DNA from 4 places in the Microbispora sp. H10836 genome. Region 1 is predicted to be linked to each of the others. Evidence: riboswitches for the same ligand, from Rfam matches in the RefSeq annotation. Region 1 holds a riboswitch; each other region holds the start of a gene.
The links. Region 1 has a riboswitch for cyclic di-AMP ahead of HHX30_RS08405 (C40 family peptidase). Riboswitches for the same ligand answer to the same signal wherever they lie in the genome.
Positions count from the first base shown of each region.

Region 2: it holds a riboswitch for cyclic di-AMP, as region 1 does, so the genes downstream of both, HHX30_RS39065 (C40 family peptidase) here and HHX30_RS08405 (C40 family peptidase) in region 1, are expected to answer to the same signal.
Region 3: it holds a riboswitch for cyclic di-AMP, as region 1 does, so the genes downstream of both, HHX30_RS41185 (C40 family peptidase) here and HHX30_RS08405 (C40 family peptidase) in region 1, are expected to answer to the same signal.
Region 4: it holds a riboswitch for cyclic di-AMP, as region 1 does, so the genes downstream of both, HHX30_RS15950 (CHAP domain-containing protein) here and HHX30_RS08405 (C40 family peptidase) in region 1, are expected to answer to the same signal.

Region 1 is NZ_JABBWU010000003.1:201,280-207,066, reverse strand. Features, by position in the region: gene HHX30_RS08415 (hypothetical protein) at 1-792, shown strand, start outside; gene HHX30_RS08410 (hypothetical protein) at 850-1,938, shown strand; cyclic di-AMP (ydaO/yuaA leader) riboswitch at 2,340-2,499, shown strand; gene HHX30_RS08405 (C40 family peptidase) at 2,824-3,159, shown strand; gene HHX30_RS08400 (non-reducing end alpha-L-arabinofuranosidase family hydrolase) at 3,297-4,772, opposite strand; gene HHX30_RS08395 (histidine phosphatase family protein) at 5,327-5,787, opposite strand, start outside.
Region 2 is NZ_JABBWU010000038.1:3,179-8,965, forward strand. Features, by position in the region: partial or broken gene HHX30_RS39055 (hypothetical protein) at 1-301, shown strand, start outside; gene HHX30_RS39060 (amino-acid N-acetyltransferase) at 507-1,058, opposite strand; cyclic di-AMP (ydaO/yuaA leader) riboswitch at 1,449-1,602, shown strand; gene HHX30_RS39065 (C40 family peptidase) at 1,751-2,710, shown strand; gene HHX30_RS39070 (LuxR C-terminal-related transcriptional regulator) at 2,882-3,130, opposite strand; gene HHX30_RS39075 (zinc-binding dehydrogenase) at 3,454-4,377, shown strand; gene lysS (lysine--tRNA ligase) at 4,552-5,787, opposite strand, start outside.
Region 3 is NZ_JABBWU010000001.1:418,348-424,134, forward strand. Features, by position in the region: gene HHX30_RS01925 (glycosyltransferase family 4 protein) at 1-798, opposite strand, end outside; gene HHX30_RS01930 (hypothetical protein) at 886-1,803, opposite strand; gene HHX30_RS41185 (C40 family peptidase) at 1,906-2,481, opposite strand; cyclic di-AMP (ydaO/yuaA leader) riboswitch at 2,552-2,710, opposite strand; gene HHX30_RS01940 (C40 family peptidase) at 3,012-3,974, opposite strand; gene HHX30_RS01945 (NYN domain-containing protein) at 4,112-5,428, opposite strand; gene HHX30_RS01950 (GNAT family N-acetyltransferase) at 5,741-5,787, shown strand, end outside.
Region 4 is NZ_JABBWU010000007.1:255,125-260,911, forward strand. Features, by position in the region: gene HHX30_RS15930 (peptidoglycan-binding protein) at 1-724, opposite strand, end outside; gene HHX30_RS15935 (hypothetical protein) at 721-1,242, opposite strand; gene HHX30_RS15940 (response regulator transcription factor) at 1,395-2,048, shown strand; gene HHX30_RS15945 (HAMP domain-containing sensor histidine kinase) at 2,045-3,286, shown strand; cyclic di-AMP (ydaO/yuaA leader) riboswitch at 3,414-3,552, shown strand; gene HHX30_RS15950 (CHAP domain-containing protein) at 3,567-4,238, shown strand; gene HHX30_RS15955 (MerR family transcriptional regulator) at 4,329-5,132, opposite strand; gene HHX30_RS40660 (alpha/beta fold hydrolase) at 5,155-5,526, opposite strand; gene HHX30_RS15965 (excinuclease ABC subunit UvrA) at 5,778-5,787, opposite strand, start outside.

The DNA.
Region 1 (5,787 bases):
AACGGAGACGTGATGAAGGTGCCGGAAGCGCTCGCCGTGGCACCCGCCGACGCGGTCAACCCCGGCGCGCAGGCACCCTTCCTGATCAGCGGGGACGGCCGGCATTTCTTCTACTTCCGCAAGTCGGATGAGCTGTTCGTCGAACGCACCCTCGACGGCAAGGAAAGAGTGGTGTCGCGGGCGATCCAGGCGTACGCCATCGACGAGGAATGGCCGTTGGTGTCGGACGACGGCAGCTACGTGATCACGACGACCTCGGCGCCCGGGACGGGGGTCTTCGTGGACCTGCGGAAAGGCAAGACCTTGTCCAAGCCCGGCGGGACGGACATGTGGAGCTTCGCGGGATTCAGCCCCGACAGCAAGCGGCTGCTGCTGGAAGGGGACCGGGTGACGGTGTTCGACCGCGGGCTGCGTGCCCGGTCGCGGTTGAAGACGCGGCTGTCGCCGATGGCGCTCGCGAACGACTACCGCACGGCGGCGGTGCCTGTCGGCACCTGGCCGAAGTACCGGAAGATGCGCATGCTCGACCTGCGTACCGGCCGTGCCGGCGGCACAGTGACCGTGCGGCTGCCGCGCGGGCAGTACATCGACGACCTCGACTTCGACCAGGCGGGGCGCGTGGTCGTCCGGTCGAAGACCAAGACCGGCGTGGCGATCTACCGGGTCTCGAAGACGACCGGCAAGGCGACGTTGCTGCGGACGATCACCAGGCCAGACGCGCGGGTCTGGGTGCTCCCGGGAGACAGCACGTACGAGCCGTGGACGGAGAAAACGAGCAAATCGTCCGGGTGACGGAGTGAACTGATCCTCTCCCCCGGACGTCATCCTCATGACGGAAGGGGAGGCGTTGTGCGTACCGTGTTCGTCTCGGGGATGACGGCGCTCGCGCTGGCGTGCGCGCCTGCCGTGGCGGCCTCCGGCGTGACCCACGAGGGCGGCCGGGCCGGGGAGACCGCCGCGTGGCGGCTGGCCAGGGTGAACACCCTGCCCGGTGACGACGTCCTCGACGACGTGGCGGTCCTGGGCGACGGGTCGGTGTGGGCGGCCGGTCACCGGGTCGCGAACGGGAAGCAGCGGGGCCTGGTCCAGTGGTACGACGGCCGGGCGTGGCAGGTGGTCCCCGGCACCCCGTCGTACGAACTGAAGGCCGTGACGGCCACCTCGAACAGGAACGTGTGGGTCTTCGGCCAGGGGAAGGCCGCCCGGTGGAACGGCCGCGCGTGGACCGCTTTCTCGCTGGGCGGCGCGTTCTCGGCAACGGACGCCGACGCGACGGGCGCGAAGGACGTCTGGGCGGTGGCCGGGTCCTCGGCCTCGGCCAGGCACTGGAACGGGTCCTCGTGGAGGAGCGTCCGTCTGCCGGCCCACGCCGCCGCCGTCGACGCGTACAAGGCCCGCGACGTCTGGGCGGCGGGGACCAAGGGCGACCGTCCCGCTGTCATGCGGTGGAACGGGAAGTCCTGGGCGCTGGTGCCCACACCCGCGATCAAGCTGCCCGCTCCCGACGCCGTCGCGTTCCTCGACGACATCGCCGTCGTGAGCCCGGGGAACGTGTGGGCCGTCGGCGGCGTCACCTGGGAGGGCGCGAACGACGAGGGTGACGACGTCACCTACAACCGCACTCTGGTGATGCGCTGGAACGGCACGTCGTGGGCCACCTCGGTCGGCAGCGCCAACGCGCAGCCGTACACGGAGGTGGAGCCCGACGGCAAGGGCGGCGTGTGGGTCGTGCAGGGCAACTGGAACCCCACTCTGTGGCATGTCACGGGCTCGGCGTGGAGGAGCGTCCCCCTCCCGCGGAAGGCGGGCACCGACGCCGTCCTGTTCTCGATCGCGCGCAGGCCGGGGACGGCGGCACTGTGGGGTGCGGGTTTCACCGTGCCGCAGGGCGACCCCGACGACCCCTCGGCCAACGGCACGTTCTGGCGTACGCGCTGACCGGCTCGTCCGCGGACACCGCCGGCTCTCGTTCTCGAGCGCGCCCCGGGCGCCCGGCGTTCTTCCGGGATGCACTCCGGTGGGTCTCCGGAGTCGAACAGCCCGCGCGACGTCGCGGTGATCTTCACGACGCCGAGGGCTTCCCACCGGCCCTCGCGCAGGTGTGACGAGCACCACGTTTCCCCGAGCGCGAGGCCCTGACCTGCAGTTATGCGGGATTGATCCTTTTTATGGGCTTCTTACCCTTTATGTGCCCTTTGCCCCAATATGGGGGAGCTTGGTAGTTTCCTTGCCCTGCGACGGCGGCGTACCCCATGACGCCGCCGTCGCGAACCGGCTCCGCCGTGCTTGAAAACGAAAATCCACAGTCACCGCCGCCATGTCCTCTCCGCCCCCCGATGGCGCCGGTGACGCCGAATCCGTGCAGCAAGGAGGCACGGAGCCGGGGAACCAGTCGACCTTCGTACGAAGGTCCGGGGTGAATCGGCGCGCCGAGCGCCGTAGGGCGACTTCCCTGCCCGAATCCGTCAGCTAACCCGGTAGGCGCAAGCGGAAGACTCTAGGAGAGACCCCCTGTCTACCAACCCCGCCACTCTGTCCCGCATCGCCCGCGTCACGATCGGTGGCGTCGCGCTGACCGCGTCTGTAGCGGCCTTCGGCGCGCTGCCCGCGGCCGCCGCGCCGGGGACGGTCACGGCACCACAGCCCGCCTCGACGCTCATCCCGCCGCAGCCCCCCGCGACGGGAGCCACCCCGGACACCGCCGCGGCGACCACGACGGCGACCACGGCAGCCACCACTGCTGAGGCCACCCCGAACGCCGCCGCGGACAAGAAGCTCAGCAAGTCCGCTCTGCAGCAGGAGAAGGCCAAGCGCGCCATCAAGGTGGCGAAGAAGCAGCTCGGCGATCCCTACGTGTGGGGCGCCACAGGCCCCCGGGCGTTCGACTGCTCCGGGCTGGTCCAGTTCGCCTGGCGCAAGGCCGGGATCAAGCTCCCGCGTACGACGTGGTCGATGCTCAACGCCGTCAAGAAGAAGGTCTCCCTGGCGCACCTCAAGCCTGGCGACCTCGTCTTCACCAGCGGCGGCGGCCACGTGGGCATGTACATCGGGCACAAGAAGGTGATCAACGCCCCGCACAGCGGAGCGGTGGTCCGGGTCGACAGCCTCAAGGGCTACTGGAGGAGCGGCTTCCTCACCGCCGTACGCCCGGGGGTCTGACACCGGGCGCGAGGATGACGATTCCCCGGCGGAGATGTCCCGGCGCGTGCCGTCGCCGCCCGTCTCCGCCGGGGACGCCCGGGAAACCTCCGGTCGGGCGAACCGACCGGAGGTCTCACGAGCCCTTGATCACACCATCAGCGCTGCAGCGTCAGCACGCCCGGCCGGTAGGGCAGGAGGCCGTAGTCGCCGCCGGAGCTGGGGCTGCGACCCTGGTAGAGCAGCTGCAGGTTGCAGGGGTCGACGGTCTTGGTCTGGTCGGGGTTGTTGCGGACCAGGTCGCCGTGACTGATGTCGTTGGTCCAGGTGGCGCCGCTGTTGGCCTTGCCGGCGAACGGGTTGCTCTCGCTCGTGGCCTGCGGGGTCCACGAACCGCCCAGGCTGGTGGCCGTGTAGGAGCGGAAGTAACGGCCCTGCGAGCCGATCGACTCGACGAGCATCAGGTACTTGTTCTGGCCCTGGAGCTTGTAGACCTCGACGCCTTCGAACAGGTTGTTCGTCGTGTCGCTCATGATCGTGGTGTAGTTCGAGCCGAAGTTGCCCGGGAAGTTCCCGATGGGCATGCTCGACCGGTAGATCTTGCCGTTGTCCCCGGCGAAGAACAGGTACATGTTCTGGCCGTCACCGATGAGCGTCTGGTCGATGGGGCCGGTGCCGGAGCCGGTGATGCTCGCGGTGGACAGGGTCTGCTGCGCCGACCAGCCGTTGGGGTTGCTGGGGTCGCTGGAGGTCCGGTAGGAGAAGGCGGTCCCGCCCCACTGGTAGGCCAGCACCCAGATGTTCTTGGGAGCGAAGTAGAACAGCGTGGGCGCGACGGCCGAGAAGTTCATCGTGTTCTGGCTGGCCGAGGCCATGTCGGACCAGTTCGTGAACAGGCCGAAGTTCATCGAACCCCAGCTCGTTCCCGTGTTGTGCGTCGTCGCGTAGACGAGGTGCTTGCCGTTGTAGACGACGTTGGTGAAGTCCTTGAGCGAGACCCAGCCCGACTTCGGGTTCGCCAGCGAGCCCGTCGAGGACCAGCGGTACGACGACGGGAGATCGCACGTGCCGCCGGTCGGCGTCACCGTCGGGGACGGCGTCGAGCTCGGGCCGCCTCCGGAGATGCTCCACTTCTGGTTGGTCTGGCCGTTGCAGGACCACAGCTGGACGGCGGTCCCGTTGGCCGTGCCGACTCCGGTCACGTCCAGGCACAGGCCCGACTGCACTCCCCTGATGGAGCCGTCGGCGTTCTGCTGCCACTTCTGGTTGGTCTGGCCGTTGCAGGACCAGATGACCACCTTGGTGCCGTTCGTGGTGCCCATGTTGTAGGCGTCCACGCACCGGGTGCCGTTGAAGGTCCGCAGCTCACCGGCCGAGGTGAACTCGAAGGCCTGGTTGGCCCCACCGCTGCAGTCCCAGATCTGCAGACCGGTGCCCAGCGCGTCGGTGTTGCCCGCCACGTCGAGGCAGCGGCCCGACCCGGCGCCCACCAGCGGCGCCGGCGCCGCCGACGCCGGCACCGCCCACGTCACAGTGGCCGCCGCCAACGCGGCCAGCACCGCCACGAGGCGTACGCCGACACCGGCCGGCGAACGACGCCGACCGCTCGTCACACGAATGGGGGGTGAATCCATTGTTTCGTTCTCCTCCTTTGGGGGGTGAAAGCGTGGCGAAGCGGGCCACGCCAGGGAAACCGCAGTGGTCTCACGCAGTCGGGCAGGGACGGTCCATCAATCGAGACGAATCCCTGGGCTCTGCCGCCAAGAGGTCGACGGGCCCGCGAATCGTTTCCGTACGGCCCGGTTCGTTGTGGTTCGTGCGTGGAGTTCGAGACCCGCCCCACCCGTCATCAAGGCCTCGCCCCCGGCAGGGCGACGGAAGGGCCGATGGCGACCGCGGGTCTGTTAGCGTTAACATGTTCCGCAATCCGGATTCCTCTCCCTCGGCTACTTGACAGTGGTGGTGCAGCGGGCGAACACGACCGGGCGAGGCGCCGCGTCAAGAACGCGACTCTGGCCCCTGCCGGCCACGCCCGGATTCCGCTGCGGTGGCGCGCAGCCGCGGGCCGTCTCCGATCATGGAGACCCTCCTTTCCGGGGCCGGCGCGTGTTAGCGCTCACATTCCACGACGCGGGGAGCCGCGTCCACAGGTCTCGATGCCGGTGATATTGGCGGAGCAAACTAGGACTCACCGGGGTCCGTCAAGAGGAGACCGAGAGCCCCGGTGGCGTTTCGCGCTTCTGGAGCGCACCCATCTGGCATTACGGGCCCGGCCCGCACCGCGCGCGAAACGGCTCGTGATGAAACTTTCAACCACGCGCGCGCTGACGCAGGCGGCGACCTCGGGGCCTGTCGGGAGCCACCTCACGGTCTGACGCCTTCGGGGAACCCGGTCCAGCGTAGGTCGGGCGGGAGGTGGCTCATGTCGTTGAACATCACGAGCGTGGGCGGCAGGCCACCGCGATGGCGGCGCGTCCAGTGCGTGCCGCACCAGCCACGCGATCTGGTAGGCGTGCGTCACCAACACCTCGCGTGTGTCGGACCGGGTTCCTTTCGTGGTCGTGCCGGGGACCTTCGCGAACCGGGCGACCAGGGCCTCGGCGAGCCTCCGGCCCGAGGCTGCCTCGGTGTCGTCGTAGCCGTCGAAGA
Region 2 (5,787 bases), on a different contig from region 1:
CCGTCTGGCCGTACTGCTGCTGGCCCTGCTGACCGTAACCTTGCTGCGGTCCCGTCTGGCCATAGCCCTGCTGGCCGTACTGCTGCTGCCCGTAGCCCTGCTGCGGGGCCTGCTGGCCGTACTGCTGCTGGCCCTGCTGAGCCCCGTAGCCCTGCTGCTGGCCGTAGCCGCCCTGGGCGGCGTCGTAGCCGGGCGGCTGCTGCGGGCCCGTGTTTTGCCCCGTGTGGCGATAGTTGACGACCGTGACGTCAGGGTCGTAGTCCTGGGCCTGTCTGTCCGTGCCGTACCCGGGGTTCGATGACGGCGGTGGCGTTCCGTCCGACTCGTCCTGTGGGTACGGCGGCTGTCCGGTGCTCACCGTGTCACCTCGTTTCGAAGACGCATGCGCCGCACGTCCGTAGCACACGCTGATATTGCCAAAAGTAGCGACAGGTGTAACAACAGTCACCTTTGCGGACACTGACAATTCACGTCAAGATCATTACCTGCCGGACCGTGAACGGCGGTCAACGGCGGTCGAGGTGCAGCAACATCCGGGTGTTCCCCAGAGTGTTCGGCTTGACGTGCTCCAAATCGAGGAACTCGGCGACACCCTCGTCGTACGACGCGAGCAGTTCCGCGTACACCTCGGGAGAGACCGGCGTGCCCTGAATGGGCCGGAAGCCGTGCCGGGCGAAGAACTCGACCGCGAACGTGAGGCAGAAGACCCTCCGCACGCCGAGGTCCCGGGCGGTCTCGATGAGCGCGGCGACGATCCGGTGGCCGATGCCCCCACCGCGCACCGTGGGGTCCACGGCGACGGTCCTGATCTCGGCGAGGTCCTCCCACAGCACGTGCAGCGCGCCGCAGCCGACGATCTGCCCGTCCACCACCGCGACCCAGAACTCCTGCACGTCCTCGTAGAGCGTCACCGTGCTCTTCTTGAGCAGTCGGGGCCCGACGCCCGAGTACGCGTCGACGAGACGCCGGATCGCCCGGACGTCCGGCGTCCTGGCCCGGCGCACCGTCACGGCCGTGGCACCCGAACCACTGGATGTCTGCGCGGCGACCTGCTCCATGAGCGGCCAGCCTAGCCGGACGGCGTCCGATCCCTCGCAGTCGGCACGAACGACCTCTGCGGATAACGGTCATTCCCAAACGCCGTACCCGACATGAGATCTGACCCTCTGTAGCCGCCAGGATACGGAAGAACGCCCGGCCGTCCGTTAGGACCACGATCCGGTTCGTCCCACTTTTTCCGGCAGCCCGCGCGGCACGTGCAACACCTCAGATCGCTCCAAACGCAGGTGAAAGCGGACGTACCACCATTGAGTCCGTGACCCAGCTGTGATCATTTGGTTGTCAAACGTAGACGGGTTTCGGAGTTCTGGTTGAGCAAGAACTCGCCGTGCACTATCGTCCAGCGACGATGCCGGTCATCGTGAGCGCTCACGGCGACCGGGCGCCGAATCTTCGAAGCACCGAGTGCGGAGGGGAGCCGGGGACCCAACTGCAGGATCAGGATCGGTTCGGTCTCAGATCGTCAAGGGGTGAATCCACCAAGGTAGGGCTACTCCGGCCCGAACCCGTCAGCTAACCCGGTAGGCGCTCAGTAGTGCCCCGCCACATGGCCGTGCTCCACCACGGCCTGCCGCGGGGCACATGTGGGAGAGGAGCTCGGTTGCGCACGCGTGGAGGACGGCCGGCGGGCAGGCACGCCCGCCGCCGACGGTCCGGATCCGGCACGGCCGGTCCGGGTGCCATCCGCCGATTGGCGTTCGTCGGCGTCGCGCTCACCGCGATCACGTTCGGCGCCCCGGTGGTCCGCGCCACCGCCGACCCCAAGCCGAGCCTCAAAGAGCTCACGGAACAGGTCGAGAGCCTCTACACCGAGATCGAGAGCCTCACCGAGCAGTACAACGGCGAGCGCGTGCGCCTGAAGGCGGCCGAGCGGTCCGCCGAGCTCGCCAAGAAGAACCTCGCCAAGAGCGAGGCCGAGCTGGAGGTCCGCCGGCAGAAGGCCAGCGCCCTCGCGCAGCACTCCTACATGACCAACGGGCTCGGCAACGCGCTCGTGCTCATCGACAGCAACGTCGACCCGCGGAAGTACCTGAGCCAGGCCTCCACGACGTACGCGCTGGAGCTGCAGGAGAGCCAGGAGGTCGCCGAGGTCACCAAGGCCATGGACGCCGCCGCGCGGGCCAGGGAGAGCGCGTCGGCCCGGCAGGCCGAGGTCAAGAAACTGCTCGCCGGCCTCGACTCCCGCCGCGACAAGATCACCAAGCTGATCAAGAAGACCGAGAGCAGCCTCTACCGGCAGGTCTCCCGCACGGTCGGCAGCGAGACGCGCAGCCGGATGTCGTTCCCCATCGTGGGCGACGGCAAGGCCGCCCAGGCGGCGCGCTGGGCCCTCAGGCAGCAGCTCAAGCCGTACGTGTGGGGCGCCGAGGGCCCGGGCTCCTTCGACTGCTCGGGCCTGGTCATGGCGGCCTACCAGTCCGTCGGCGTCAGCCTGCCCCACTACACGGGCGACCAGTGGACGGCCGGCACGCACATCTCCCGCGACCAGCTCCGCCCGGGAGACCTGGTGTTCTTCTACTCCGACCTGCACCACGTGGGCCTTTACATCGGCGGTGGCTACATGATCCACGCGCCGCGCACGGGAGACGTCATCCACATCGCCAAGATCGCCGGACGGCCGTTCGCGGGAGCGGTGCGCGTCGCCGACTGAGCCGCGACGCCGGCACCACGCGACCCGGAGCGCACCCCGGCCGAGCCGCGCCGCCGAGATCGCGCGACCCGGAGCGCATGCCGGTTGAGCCGCCCTCGCCGGCGGCGCCGCTCCTCGACATCGCCGCTTTCTCCGGCGTCTTTCCGCGACGTCGTGCGATCCGGAGCGCGGTCAGATGAGGCGGCGGCGCGCCGCCCAGGCGACGGCCTCGATCGCCGTCGCGACGCCGATGCGGTCGCAGATGCACCGCAGCCGGCGCCGCACCGTGCGCCCGCTGACGTCGAGACTGCGGCCCACACGGTCGGCGGTCACGCCCTTGGCCAGCTCCGCGAGAAGAAGCAAGTCCTCTTCGGTGAGACCGGCACGATCAAAATCCGAGGTGAGACTGTCACCTCGGTAGACGACCTCGGGAACACCCATCGTCCGCCCTCCCCCACGACGATGATTCGTCGGCCCACCCTCCAGGGACGGTAAACGCCTGCCGCGAAGGTCGTCAAGGTTGGGAGTCGACCCGCCGGTCGTACGTCTCCCGGGCCCGCCTCGGCGTCCTCCGTGTGGACCCCGGCCCACCGCCCGATCGCTTCCAGCGGCGGCATGAGGTTTTCATCCAGGCGCGTGAGCCGGCAGCCGGCCCGTACCGGCACCGAGGGGGTTCCCTCTGTCTCCCTTACACACTTCCAGGTGCCTACTTACCAAAAGAGAGCAGCTCTTCCTACGCTCACTTCCGCGTGGAAGGAGGACACATGAGAACACTGGTGGCACAGGGCGGTGCCCTACGGCTGGTCGAGACGCCCGATCCCGAGCCGGGGCCGGGACAGGTGCGGATCAGGGTGGAGGCGGCCGCCGTCAACCCGATCGATCTCTTCACCGCCTCGGGCGCACTGCCCGATTACGGGCTCGCGCCCCGGCTGGAGACGTACGCGCTGGGCTGGGACGTGGCGGGCGTGGTCGACCTGGCAGGTCCGGGAGTGGCGACCGTACGCCCCGGTGCGCGCGTCATCGGTCTGTCCGACCGGCTGACCGACCGGTTCAAGGCCCAGGGGGACCTGGTGGTGCTGGACGAGGCGGCCATCGCGCCGGCACCCGCGGGGGCGGCCGCACCCGAGGCGTCGGCACTGCCGCTGAACGCGCTCACCGCCATGCAGGCGCTCGACCTCGCCGGGCTCGCCGCGGGCGAGACCCTGCTCGTCACGGGCGCGGCCGGAGGCCTCGGCGGCTACCTCGTGGAACTGGCCGTGGCACGGGGGGTCAGGGTCGCCGCGGTCGCCGCGCCCGGCGACGAGTCGCTGGTGCGAGGCTTCGGCGCGGAGTGGTTCATCCCGAGGGGCGCCGACCTGGCCGCGACCGTCAGGGCCGTCGTTCCCGGCGGCGTGGACGGCCTGGTGGACGCGGCGGTCGCCGGCCTGCCCACGCTGGACACCGTACGCAACGGGGGCGCGTTCGTCGCCGTCGGCGCCGGGCAGGCCCCGCTCCCGTTGCGCGGCATCCGGGTCTCGACGGTGTTCGTCCGCGCCGACGCGGCCCAGCTCCGCGACGTGGCGAAGCTGGCCGAGGCCGGACGGCTGACCATGCGAGTCGCCGGCACCTATCCGCTGGAGCGGGCGGCCGAGGCACACGAACGCCTGCGCAGGGGCGGCCTGCGCGGCCGGCTGGTCCTGCTGCCCTGACATTCCGGTGGGGCATTCCGGTGCCCTGACATTCCGGTGCCCTGACGCCGCCGGACCGGCGTGCGAACGGGAGCAGCTCCGGTACGACCGCGGGCCGGACGGCGATGCCGTCCGGCCCGCGGCGCCGGCTAATCGGCGGTGCGGCCCGCCCCCGGGACATGAGACACGACGCGCTCAGGCACGACCGAGCAGCTCACGCACCCGGTCGCGGCCCACGGCCAGCAGCAGCGTGGGCAGGCGCGGGCCGGTGTCGCGGCCGACGAGCAGGCGGTAGAGCAGGGCGAAGAAGGCCCGCTGGGCCGCCTTCAGCTCGGGCGTGGCCGCCTTGGCGTCCATGTCGAGCCCCGCCTGCACCTTCGGCACGCCGTACACGAGCGTGGTCAGCCCGTCGAGCGACCAGTGCGCGTCGAGGCCCTCCGCCAGCAGGCGCAGCGACTCGCGGTCCTGCTCGCCGAGCGTGTCGAGCAGCTCCTTGTCGGGCGTCTCGCGCACCTGCGTGCGCTCCTCCGCGGCCAGGTAGGTGTTCACCCAGTGCCGGGCGCGGTCGAGCCGCGGCCGCAGCTCGTCCAGCCCGGTGATCTCCGGGTCGAACGCGCGCAGGATGCGCAGCGTCTGCTCCTCGTGCCCGGTGGCGATGTCCACGACCGAGGCGAGCGTCCGGTACGGCAGCCGCCGCGGCGTCTCCGGCAGCGTCCTGGACGCCGTGCTCGACGCGCGGCGGTAGGCCGCCTGGTCGGCCGGCAGCGCCGTGCCGTCCTGCACCTTCCTGGTCAGCGTGTCCCACTCGTCGTACATCCGCTGGATCTCCTGGTCGAAGGAGACCTTGAACGACTGGTTGGGACGGCGGCGGGCGTACAGCCAGCGCAGCAACGCGGGCTCCATGATCGACAGAGCGTCGGCCGGGGTCGGCACGCCGCCCTTGGAGCTGCTCATCTTGGCCATGCCGCTGATGCCGACGAAGGCGTACATCGGCCCGATCGGCTGCGGCGCGTCGAACACCTCGCGGACGATCTGGCCGCCGACGACGAACGACGAGCCCGGCGAGCTGTGGTCCACGCCCGACGGCTCGAAGACCACGCCCTCGTACGCCCAGCGCATCGGCCAGTCGACCTTCCACACCAGCTTGCCGCGGGTGTGCTCGGACAACAGGACGGTCTCGCCGTGGCCGCACACGCAGGTGTACGACATCGCGGTCGTCTCGTCGTCGTAGGAGGTGACCGTGGTCAGGTCGCGGTCGCAGGCCGAGCAGTAGGGCTTGTAGGGGTAGTAGCCCCCGGCGCCGGAGCCGTCGTCCTCGCTCGCGGCCCCCGAGCCCTCGATCGCGGCGGCCTCGTCGGCGTCCACGACCTCCTTGGCCTTCGCCTTCTTGGTGCGGTACTGGTCGAGGATCGCGTCGATCCGCCGCCGCTC
Region 3 (5,787 bases), on a different contig from region 1:
GTCGCCCGCGTCGTAGTAGGCCGGCAGGGACGCCCAGGGGACGGACCCGGTGACGACCACCGAGCCGCGCAGGCCGGCCCGGGCGGCGCTCCGCTCCAGCGACCGCCGCAAGGGGCCGCCGCCGACCAGCAGCAGGACCGCGCCGGGGACCCGCCGCAGGACGAGCGGCCAGGCCCGCAGCAGCACGTCCTGGCCCTTGCGCGGCACCAGCCGCGAAACGCACACGACCACCGGCCGGTCGCCGAGGCCGAGCGAGGCCCGGATCCGGTCACCGCCCGCCCCGGGACGGAAGGCCGCGGTGTCCACGCCCGGCGCGAGCCGTACGAGCCGGGAGAGGGGGACGGCCCGGGCGATCCGGCGGCGGGTGTACTCGCCGAGGTAGGTCACGACGTCGGCCCCCGCACCGATACGGCGCAGCAGGGCGCGCGCGCCGGGCAGCCGGGCCCAGGACGCCTCGTGCCCGTGGGTGAGCATGACGATCCGGCCCGCGCCCGCGGCGCGCAGAGCGGGGGCGAGCAGCCCCAGCGGCGCCGCCGCGCCGAACACGACGGTGGCGCCGTCCTCGACCAGCGCCGCCGCCCTTCTCGCCACCGAGCGCGTCGGCAGCATCAGCGAGGAGGGGTGACGGACGACCTCGTACGGCTGGCGGGCGTCGAAGTCCTCGCATCCCTTCCAGCGCGGGGCGTACACGACCACCGAGCCGGGCGGCCGGCGGGAGGCGAGGCCGTGCACGAACGCCTGGATGCCGCCCGGTCTGGGCGGGAAGTCGTTCGTGACGATCAGCGTCCGCTTCGTCATCTCACCCCCCGGCGTGGCCGCGCGGTCCGCCCGCGCCGCCCGAGAAGGCATTGTCGCAGCCGCCGCCGTACCGCCGCCGTACGCCGATCAGGACCGGGCGAGCTGCCCGCGCGCGTACGCCCGCCATTCGAGGGTCAGGCGGCCGGCGGTCAGCCCGAGCACCTCCCGCAGGGCGGCGCCGATCTCCTCTCGCCGCGCGGCGCGGTAGAGGGCGACCAGCCTCCGCTCGCCGAACCGTGCGGCGATGTAGCGGCAGGCCAGCCACGCCTCCTCGTACGCCTGGGCGGGCCTGGCGGCGAAGTCGCCGGGCCCCGGCAGCTCCCGCAGCGCCGGTCTGCCGGCGGCCACGTCGGCGGCCAGCTCGGCGGCCACCGTGCGGACCGGCAGCCCGCTGTCCAGGTAGCCCACGTAGTCGGCGAAGCCCTCCATGAGCCACATCGGGACGGCGCGGGGACCGGCGGTCGCGACGTGCGTCAGCTCGTGGGTCACGACGACCAGGCGGCCCGTCGCGGACAGGCGGGCGAACGCGGCCGGCTGCACGATCACCCGGCCGCCGGTGGCGACGGCCGCCAGGCCGTCCACCTTCGCGGGCGCGGCCAGCACGGCGGTCTGCTCCGCGCCGCGGGGCACGAGGACCACCGCGCCGCCGTACCCGCCCCAGATCCTCGTCACCGTACGGCCCGCACGATCGGCCAGCGCGGCGATCTCGGCGACCAGCGGCCGGGGCGACCCGACGACGACCGCGCGCGCGCCGCGGGCGACGGAGGCGCCGGTCCACATGCCCGGATGCTCCCGCACGGCGGCGCGGGCATCGAGCCGCAGGGCGAGCAGCGGATCGGGCGCGGCCGCGGCCCCCGGTCCGGCCAGCAGCGCGGCCAGCGCGACGGCCACGGCCGCGACACGGCGGGGACGGACGGCCCCGTGGGACGGATCGCCGGGCCGGCGCCGACCGGCCTCGGCGCGCCCGCCCGGCACGACTACGGGCACGCCACTCGTGACAGTCACGCCGTGCATGGTAACCAGCACATGCCACGGCCCCGTCCACCTCGGCGAGGTGGACGGGGCCGCGAGGACGGCGCCGGTCGAGGGGGCTGGTGACCGGCGCCCTCAGACGCCCGGACGGACGGCACCCACGAAGGTGCTCCTCCGGTAGGCGTCCAGCTTGTCGATCCGCACCCGCGTGCCGCTGTGCGGAGCGTGGACCATCTTGCCGTGCCCGACGTACATGCCGACGTGGCCGCCGCCGCTGGTGAAGATCAGGTCACCGGGCTCGAAGTGCCCCCAGGACACCTTCTTCCTGACCGTGCCCCGGATGGACCACGTCGTGCGCGGCAGCCGTACGCCCGCCTTGCGCCAGGCGTACTGGACCAGGCCCGAGCAGTCGAACGCGCCCGGTCCCGTGGCCCCGTAGCGGTAGGGGTCGCCGATCTGCTTCCTGGCCATCTGCACCGCGCGCCGGGCCTTGGCCCGCTGGAGCGCGGTCCTGCTGACCTTCCGCTTGGCGGCGGACTTCTTCTTGGTCGCCTGCTTCTTCGCCGCGGCCTCGCGGGCGGCGGTGTTCGCACCGGTCGCCGTGGCCGTCTTCGTGGTCGTCTTCGTCTCGGGGGCTGTCTTGACGACCGTGACCGTCACCGTGTCGGCCGCCGCCGGATGCGCACCGGCGACCCCTACGGATGCCGTCAAAGCGGCACCTCCCAGGGCAATTCGGGCAATACGGGACAGGCTAGCGGGGGTGGTAGACAGGATCTCTCCTCGGCTCTTCCGCAAACGCCTACCGGGTTAGCTGACGGGTTCGGGCGGGGAAGTCGCCCTACGGCGCGCGATGCGCCGATTCACCCCGGACCTTCGCGTGAAGGTCGATGGTTCCCCGGCTCCGTGCCTCCTGACTGCACGGACTCGGCAGGCCATCGGCGCCGGGGATCCCGCGAGGGGGAGGGTGTTGGAGGCGCCGATGACGGTGGATGGTTGCGCTACCGGCCGGCCGGACCGGTTCGCGGCGGCGAGGCGTGCCCGCCGCGGCCCAGAAGCTACCCAGGACCCGGCGCGTTCGGCAAAGCCCTCGCGCCGGATAAAGATCGGATAACGAAGGCCGAGAAGAAGAAACCGCAGCTTACCCGCAGCACGGATGACTAAATGTGACTCTGCTCACAGTCCCGTCACACGGGCCCAATCCGGCCACATGAGGCACAACCATCACAGATCCGGGCGAGACGTCAGGGACGGACAGCACCGATGGCGTGATACTCGGCGAGTGTGACAATCTTCACAACGTCCCCGGTCTGCGGAGCGTGGACGACCTTGCCGTCGCCGGCGTAGATGCCGACGTGCCCGTAACCGGCGTGCCAGAGCAGATCGCCCGGCTGGAGCTCGTCCAGGGAGACCCTGCGGCTCGCGCCCCAGGCCCACTGCTCGTAGCTGGTCCGGGGCAGGGTCACCCCCGCCGCCGACCAGGCGGCCTGCACGAGGCCCGAGCAGTCCCAGGAGTCCGGCCCGGTGCCCCCGTAGCGGTACGGCTTGCCGACCTGCTTGTAGGCGAACTGGAGGGCCGACAGCGCGTTACCCGACGCCGGTCCGGTGTAGACGACGCCGGCGCTGTTCGGATTGCCGGGGTTGTACGTCCCGAGCGAGCGCAGCAGCTTCATCTGCTCCCTGACGAGCTTGTCGACCTTCTCCTTCTCGTCGGCGAGCTCGCTCCTGACGTCGGCGGCCTCCTTGTAGAGCGTCTTGCTCTGGTCACGGCGGTCCTTGAGGCCCTGGATGGCGCCCTCGTACTCGCGAAGCCGCCCCGCACGCTCGGCCGAGATGTGGTTGAGCGTGGCCAGGCCGCTGAGCATGGAGTCGGGGTTCGAGCTGTAGAAGACGCCGCCCCACGACCCCATGTCGCCGACCTGGTAGCTGTTGACGGCCATCGTGACCAGCCCGGCGCGGAGCTCCTCCACCCGGACGTTCTGCTTCTTGTAGTCCTCGTTGATGGCGAGGTACTTCTGCCTCGCCTTCTTCCACTTCTCGTTGGCCGCGTTATAGCGGTCCACGAGCTTGTCGGCCTGCTCGTTCAGCTTGTTCAGCTTCGCCTTGGCCTGCGCGACTGTGGGCTTCGGATCCGCCTGCGCGCCCGTCACCGGCGTCAGCAGGACCACGGCGGCCAGACCGGCGGCCACCGGCACACGCCCTCGCACTGAGGCCCCCTTTTTAGATCTACGAAACCTGCGCGCGACTCTATCTAGGCGATCTTGAAGCTTCAACCTAGTCGCAGGTATTCGCGGTGGTCATGACCCAGGGCGACGACGCGGGTCCGGAGCGTGCGTACGGCGGCTCAGCCCCGGCCGAGCCGGCGCAGCAACAGGAGCGAGGGCACCGGGCGCGCGCCCATGCGGCGCACCGACTCGGCCACCTCCCGGTCGGAGGAGACGACCGCGATCGCCCGCCCCGGCGGCTCCGCCCGCACCAGCGTGCGGATGAGGTCGTCGGCGATCTCCCCGGGCGCGCTGAACATCACCCGGACCCCGCGGGGCGCGGACACCTGGACGGGCCCGTTCAGCTCGGCGCCGTCGAAGACGCACGTCACCTCCGCCCGCGTCTGGACGGCGAGCCCGCCGAGCCCGGTGAGCAGCCGCGCCCGCTGGTCGGCGAGGGTCAGCGAGGGATAGCCGGTCTTGGTCACGTTGTAGCCGTCGACGATCAGATGCAGGTGGGGGATGGCCAGGAGCTGGTCGAGCAGCTGGGGGTCGTCGTTGGCCAGCGCCCGCGCGGGCACGGCCGTCACGCCCGGTTCGCCCGGCACGACGGCGGTCACGTAGTCGGCCGGCCTGCTGATCGTCGTGGGCAGGCCGAGCTCCTTGCGCAGCCCCGCGGCGGCGTCCTGCAGCGCGTCCAGCAGCACCCGCACCCTGGCGTCCTCGATGCTGCGGCCCTCGCGGGCGGCCCTGCGGCTGGCCTCCAGCTGGCGCTCGGCGTCCGCCAGGCGCTCCCTGAGCCGGCGCAGCTCGGTCTCGGCCGCGCCGTTGGCGCTCGCGGCCCTGGCCCGCGCCTCGGCCGTCTCCGCCTCCAGCTCGGCCGTCCTGGCCTCGGCGGCCCTGACCCGCTCACGGGCCTCGTGCAGCTTGCGCCGCAGGTCGGAGTTCTCCGCGCGGGCCGCCTTGAGCTGCTCGCGCACCCGGTCGATCTCCTCCTTGGCGGAGGCACGCTGCGCCGCGAGCTGCTCGCGCAGCCGCGTCTCCGCCTGCTCCCGCTGGCTGCCCGCCGCGGCGGCCTGCTCCAGGTCGGCCCGCGCCTGCTCGACCAGGTCCGGCCAGCCGGGCGGACGGGTCAGGTAGGCCGCCGCCGCGACCATCACCGGCTCGGCCGCGGGGGGCACCGTGCCCTCGGCCAGGCTCGCCACCAGCTCGGGCCAGGCCGCCTCCAGCGTCTCGGCCACCCGCTCGCGGAACTCCTTGTCGTTCTCCAGCTGGGCCGCGATCGGCGCGCTGCCCAGGCGGGCGCGCTTGCGGGGGTCGAACTTGGCGATGTTGCGCAACGGCGGCGGCACGGCGGCGGCGGGCATCGAGCCCAGCACCTGCGCCGCGACCTCCACCACGTGTAAACGGACCTGCTCGGGCAACGGACGAGACAGGCCTTCTCCGGCTGAACTCATCTCGTCGCTCCTCGGCCGTGTCCTACAGATCTTCTGCCCACTGCGGTCGCCCCGCGGCGCCTCGCGGTGCTGTCGCCCCCGAATGCGAGAACGTCCCCCGATGCCCGTGCCGCGAGACGTGAGCCTCGCGGCGCGCCCACCGGGCCGCCCTCACACGGCAAGATCTGCGAGACACTCCCTTGTTCTTGTCACTTCCAAGGGTACGGCCGTCGCACCGTGTCCATGCCGCGTTCATGATCTGTCACCGGGCCTGCGGCGGGTGCGGGACAACCCGTTGGCGGGCGCCCGGCGCACGTCCGTACGCTTGGCGGCGTGTTCACCCCGCCATACCCGATCACGACCCCCCGGCTGGTCCTGCG
Region 4 (5,787 bases), on a different contig from region 1:
TGATCTTCCCGGTGACGCGCTCGCCGCCGGGCAGTTCGACGGTGACTTTGGCACCCTTCCTGGCCAGCGTCTGGTCGTCGGTGGACAGGTCCACGTGCACCAGCCGCCGTACGCCCGACACGGTCAGGGCCGGGCGCCCGGGAGTGATCCTGGCGCCGACCTCGACCCCGGTGTCGGTCACCCGGGCGGCGGCGGGCAGGAAGACCACCTGGGAGGCGTCCACCTGCCCGGTCTCGGGCAGCCCGGCGTCGTCCTGCCACCGCTTGACGGCCAGATGGGTCGCGTAGCTGAAGTGGTCGTCCACGGTCAGGTCGTCGCCGTAGCCGAGGATCTTGAGGTTGCGTTCGAGCTGCTCGACGTCCGGGCCGTCGTCGACGCCCTGCCGCAGCGGCCGGTACATCGGCAGCGTGCCGTACATGAGGACGACCGGCCTGCGGTCGACCCTGAGCAGCGGGCGGCCGCGCCGGACGACCGCGCCCTCGGCGGGCGCCCAGGTCACGGTGCCGGAGGCGTCGGTGCTGACCCGCCGTTCGCCCGAGTAGGTCAGCGCCCCCTCGACGGTCTTGGTGTCGACCAGGTCCTGGCGGGTGATCGGCGCGGTGGCGGGGACCGGGGGCGGAGACGGCTCGGCCGCGCCGGCGTCGTCGCCGCCCGCCACGGCGACGACCGTTCCCGCGGCCAGTGCGAGGAGGCCGGCGCCCGCGATCACCAGGCTCGTCCTCACCCGTTCCTCCCCGGGGCGGACTCCTCGCAGGCCTTCTGCGCCTCGTCCATCGCCTTCTCCTGACCCGGCTTGATCTTGATCTGGAGTCCCTGCCCGGGGGCCGGGTCGGCGACGTCGACGCCGTGCTCGCGCATGCACTGGGCGAACTTGACCATGCGGTCGCGCGCCTCGGGGTCGTCGCCGCCGAGCTTGTCGCCGACCGCGTCCTTCATGAAGTGCTCGCAGGCCTGCATGGCCTTACGCATCGTGGCCTCCTCGCCCTTCTTGCCGGTGATGCGGACGCGGCCGTCGGGACCGGGGTCGGGCATGTCCACGCCGTGCTCGCGCATGCACTGGGCGAACTTCAGCTGGGCCTCCTGGCGGTCGGCCGGGCCCGGCGCGGACGGCTTCGCCGTCGCGGTCGAGGCGGCGCCGTCGGCCCTGGCGATCCCGTCGTCCGCGGGGGCCGCGCCGCAGGCGGCCAGTGCCAGCGCGAGCCCGAGGGCCGGTGCCAGGGCACGCGGCGGTCGTATGCGCATGAGTCGCTCCTCCTCTCCCGGGCCGTTCGCCCGGGACGCGGCCCAACGCCAGCGGAGGCGGTGCTAAACGCGGATAAGCGAGATCGGCTTATCCGTGCTTATCCGCGGCTAACACCTCCTGCGTCACTCTCGAAGCCGAGCGGGAGGTTGGGATGCGGGTGCTCGTGGTCGAGGACGAGGAACAGCTGGCCGACGCCGTCGCCCGGGGGCTGCGGCTGCACGCGATCGCCGTGGACGTGGCCTACGACGGCCGGGAGGCGCTGGAGCTGACCGCCTACGTCGACTACGACGTGGTCGTGCTGGACCGCGACCTGCCCGACGTGCACGGGGACGAGGTCTGCCGGGAGCTGATCGGCGCCGGAGGGGCGAGCCGCATCCTCATGCTCACCGCGGCCGGGCGGGTCAGGGACCGGGTCGGGGGCCTGTCCCTGGGCGCCGACGACTACCTGGTCAAGCCGTTCGCGTTCGCAGAGCTGGTGGCCCGGGTCCGGGCGCTGGCCCGGCGCTCGTCCCGTACGGTGCCGCCCGTGCTGGAGCGGGCCGGGATCCGGCTCGACCCCGCCCGCCGTACGGTCGTGCGGGACGGGCGGCAGGTGGCGCTGGGCCGCAGGGAGTTCGACGTGCTGCACGAGCTCATGCGGGCGGGCGGCGACCTGGTCACCTCGGCACGGCTGCGCGCGGACGTGTGGGACGAGCACTCCGACGCCGGAACGGGCGTGCTGCGCGTCACGATCACCTCGCTGCGCCGCAAGCTGGGCGTCCCTGCCGTGATCGAGAACGTGCCGGGCCGGGGGTACCGGCTGTGACCCGTGCCCTGTTCTTCTGGGGCAGGCTGGGCCTGCGCATGCGGCTCACCCTGCTGTACGGCGGGCTGTTCTTCGTGGCGGGGTCGGTGCTGCTGTGGTTCACCCACCTGCTGACGGCTCGGGCGCTCAACCAGCGGTTCGTGGTGGCGGTGGCGTCGAAGGTGACCGGCGCGGGCGCCTCCGACGCGGTTCCGGGGGGCGCGCTGCCCGACGCCGACATGCTCGCGCGGCGGGTGCGCACCGATGTCGAGCAGGGGGCGGCCGGCGTGCTGAGCGACGTCCTCGGGTCGTCGGTGATCGTCATGATCCTGGTCGGGGCCGTCGCGGTTCTGCTGGGATACCTGGTGGCCGACCGCGCGCTGCGCCCGCTTGAGCGGGTGACCGAGACCGCGCAGCGGCTGTCGGAGAGCACGCTGCACGAGCGGATCGCCCTGAGCGGCCCCCAGGACGAGGTCAAACGGCTCGCCGACACCTTCGACGCGATGCTCGACCGGCTGCACCGGGTGTTCGACGCCCAGCGCCGGTTCATCGCCAACGCCTCCCACGAGCTGCGCACCCCGCTCGCGGTCAACCGTACGGTGCTGGAGGTGTCGCTGGAGGAGCCGGCGGCGTCGGAGGACCTCAAGGCGCTGGCCCGGGCGCTGCTCGGCACCAACGCCAGGCATGAGCGGCTGATCGAGGGCCTGCTCATGCTGGCCCAGTCGGAACAGGAGCTCACCGCCCGCAGGCCGGTCGACCTGCGGCAGGTCGTCCGTACGGCCATGGAGCAGATCGATCTGCAGCCGCGCCGCAGGAAGGTGGTCGTCCACGAGGACCTGTGCCGGGCGGTCGCGTACGGCGATCCGCTCCTCCTGGAACGCTGCCTGTTCAACCTGCTGGAGAACGCGATCAAGTACAACGTGCGGGACGGGGATGTCTGGGTCCGGCTGCGGGAGGACGAGAGCGGAGTGAGCGTGACGGTGGAGAACACCGGGACCCTGGTCCCGCCCTACGAGGTGGACGACCTGTTCGAGCCGTTCCGCCGGCTCGGCGGCGACCGCGTCCGCTCCGCCCGGGGGGCGGGGCTGGGCCTGTCCATCGTCCAGGCCATCGCGGTGGCACACGGCGGCACGGCGGAGGCGCTCGCCCGGCCGGAGGGCGGCCTGGCGGTGACCGTACGCCTGCCCGGGCCCGCCAGGGGTGATCACATCCGGGCTTCCCTACCCACTGTCGCCCGGCCTCTCCCTACTCGCGAGTAAAATCCGAGTTGTTCTAACTTGACCGGTTTGACCTGGTCTATTACCTTTTAGGCAGCTCAGGGCGCACTTGCTCATTCATTGGCCAAGAAGCCCTCCTCAGACCGACGCGGCCGGCCGATCCCGGCTTGCCGCCCGGCCGCCGAGTCCGCGTCCGCGCGGAGCCGGGGACCCACCTCTCCTGGGGTGAATCGGCATGCCTGCCATGCCGTAGGGCGCCTTCCAGCCCGAACCCGTCAGCTAACCCGGTAGGCGGCATGGAAGTAAGGGAGTTCGCCCCACCATGCACGTCCTCAACACCTGTGTTCGCGCTGCCCTCGTAAGCGGGGCCCTCGCTTCGGCCGTGCTGGTCGCGGCGCCGGCCGCGCACGCCGACAACCCCGCCACCGGCAAGGGCCCGGCGGCCGCGCAGTCCATGGCCGAGATCGCCTCGACCCTGCCCAAGGTCAGCGCGGTCGACGTGCTGAGCCTGGCCAAGAGCCAGGTCGGGATCAGGGAGAACGCCTACGGCGGCGGGACCAAGTTCCAGCAGTGGTACATGTCCTCTCCCCGCGCCCAGGAGACCCTCGCCCGTGACGGCGGCACCCTGAAGGGCTACCTGAACGCGCCCTGGTGCGACATGTTCGTCTCCTGGGTCGGCCACGAGCTCGGCATCGGGCCGGTCATGGGCTCCGACGCCTACACCGTCGAGCACGCCAACTGGTTCGCCGACCACGGCCGCTGGGGCCGGACGCCCAAGCCGGGCGCGGTGGTGTTCTTCAACTGGAACGGCAGCAAGGACATCGGCGACATCGTGCACGTCGGCTTCGTCGTCAAGGACAACGGCGACGGCACCATCCGGACCATCGAGGGCAACACCGGCAACGGCGCCGTCGAGGTCCGCACCCGTCCCACCTGGCAGGCTGTCGGGTACGGCTACCCGATGTACCCGGGCGAAGCCGCCGCCTCCGCCTGACGGCTGACGCCCCGACCCACGAAGCGCGCCGGTGATCCCGGCGCGCTTCGCCATACCCCCGCCCGCCGCGCAGGCGCCCGGCGCTGATGCTCAAGGCGCCGGCCTCCGAGGTGGCGCAGCCGGTCTGGGGGCCACGCGCTCGAGCTTGGTCCAGCCCGTCCAGCCTCGCTGCTTCAGCAGCTCGATCAGCCGACGCGCCGGCGGCACGGTGTCGACCGCCAGCGTGTCCATGAGCTTGACGAGCGGTGACTCGATGTCGGTGTCGTCGACATAGTGCTCGCCCCGCTCGTCGGCCATACGCGTGATGTAGACGGCCAGCTTGTCGGCCAGCTCGACCAGCCGCGGGTCGTCGTCGTCTCGATCGAGAGCCTGACTCAAGGTGAGGTAGAAACCGACGAGCCGCGGGTCGTCGATCTGCTCCCGCTTGCGTGCCATCCACTCCGCGACTCGCCCGGGTGAGTGCGCGGCCAGGGGGATCCAGCCGTCACGCTCGGCCCGGACGATCCGCTCGTCGACCCCGAGCGCCCGCAGCCGGTCGAGATACTCGACCACCTCCGGGGGGAGTGCCAGGCTGTCCCCGGAGGCGAGCCGGGCAATTCGCTCGCGATGCCGCTGCCGCTCCCGGATTTCCGCCCGCAGCCGCCTGTCGATGTCCGCGACCGCCGCGGCGAACTCCTCCTCACCGGACTGCAGCAGCTCCCGCACCCGCGCCAGCGGAACCCCGGCCTCGGCGAGGGTTCGGATTCTGATCAGCTCGATCACGGCGCCGGCGTCGTATCTGCGGTAGCCGGAGTGGTCCCGCTCCGGCTCCGGCAGCAGCCCCTTGGCGTGGTAGTGCCGTACCGCGCGCACCGTCACTCCGGCATAGGACGCCAGCTCGCCGATGGTCAGCATCAGACCGGTCTCCGGGAGTCGCTCACGAGGTCGCGTGGCCGGCCGGGCCTTCCACGCCACGGATGATCTGGGCGATTTCCGGGGCATGGGTGAAGACCAGCTGATGGTCGGCGGCGAGGCCATGGCCGCGCAGGTCGAATGTCACCACGTCGTGGTCGTGCCGCAGCAGCTCGGCCAGCTCCCGCAGGTCGGCCTGTGTCGAGTTCAGCCCGGGGCACAGGACCAGCGGTCGTCCCCGGCCGCCGCGAGACACCGGGATCGTGACGCCGTCGTGGTGGATCGTGAAATGCCGCGTCGTCCTGTCGCCTCTCTCGGCCCGCTGTCCACCATCGTCGTGCTCGCCGTACGTCTCGCGCGGTCCGGCGACCTCGGTCGCACTGGTTTCCCTGGTCATGCCACCATGCTGAGAGATTGCCCCAGCGTCAGGGTCAAGCGGTGTGACGTCCACACTTCGTGACCGCCGGCCCCTGCTCCGGCGGGGCAGGGGCCGAGGGCAACGCACCGGTGGACGCATCCCGATCGACCGGCACTCCGACCGGCCGATCGGGCGACGACCTCCGGCGCACCACTCCCCCAGAGTCCCGCTGCTTCCCTCGGCCCCCGGCGACGGCGACCTGCCCGTACGGCTGCCGCGGGCGGCCCGCGTCAGGCGCCG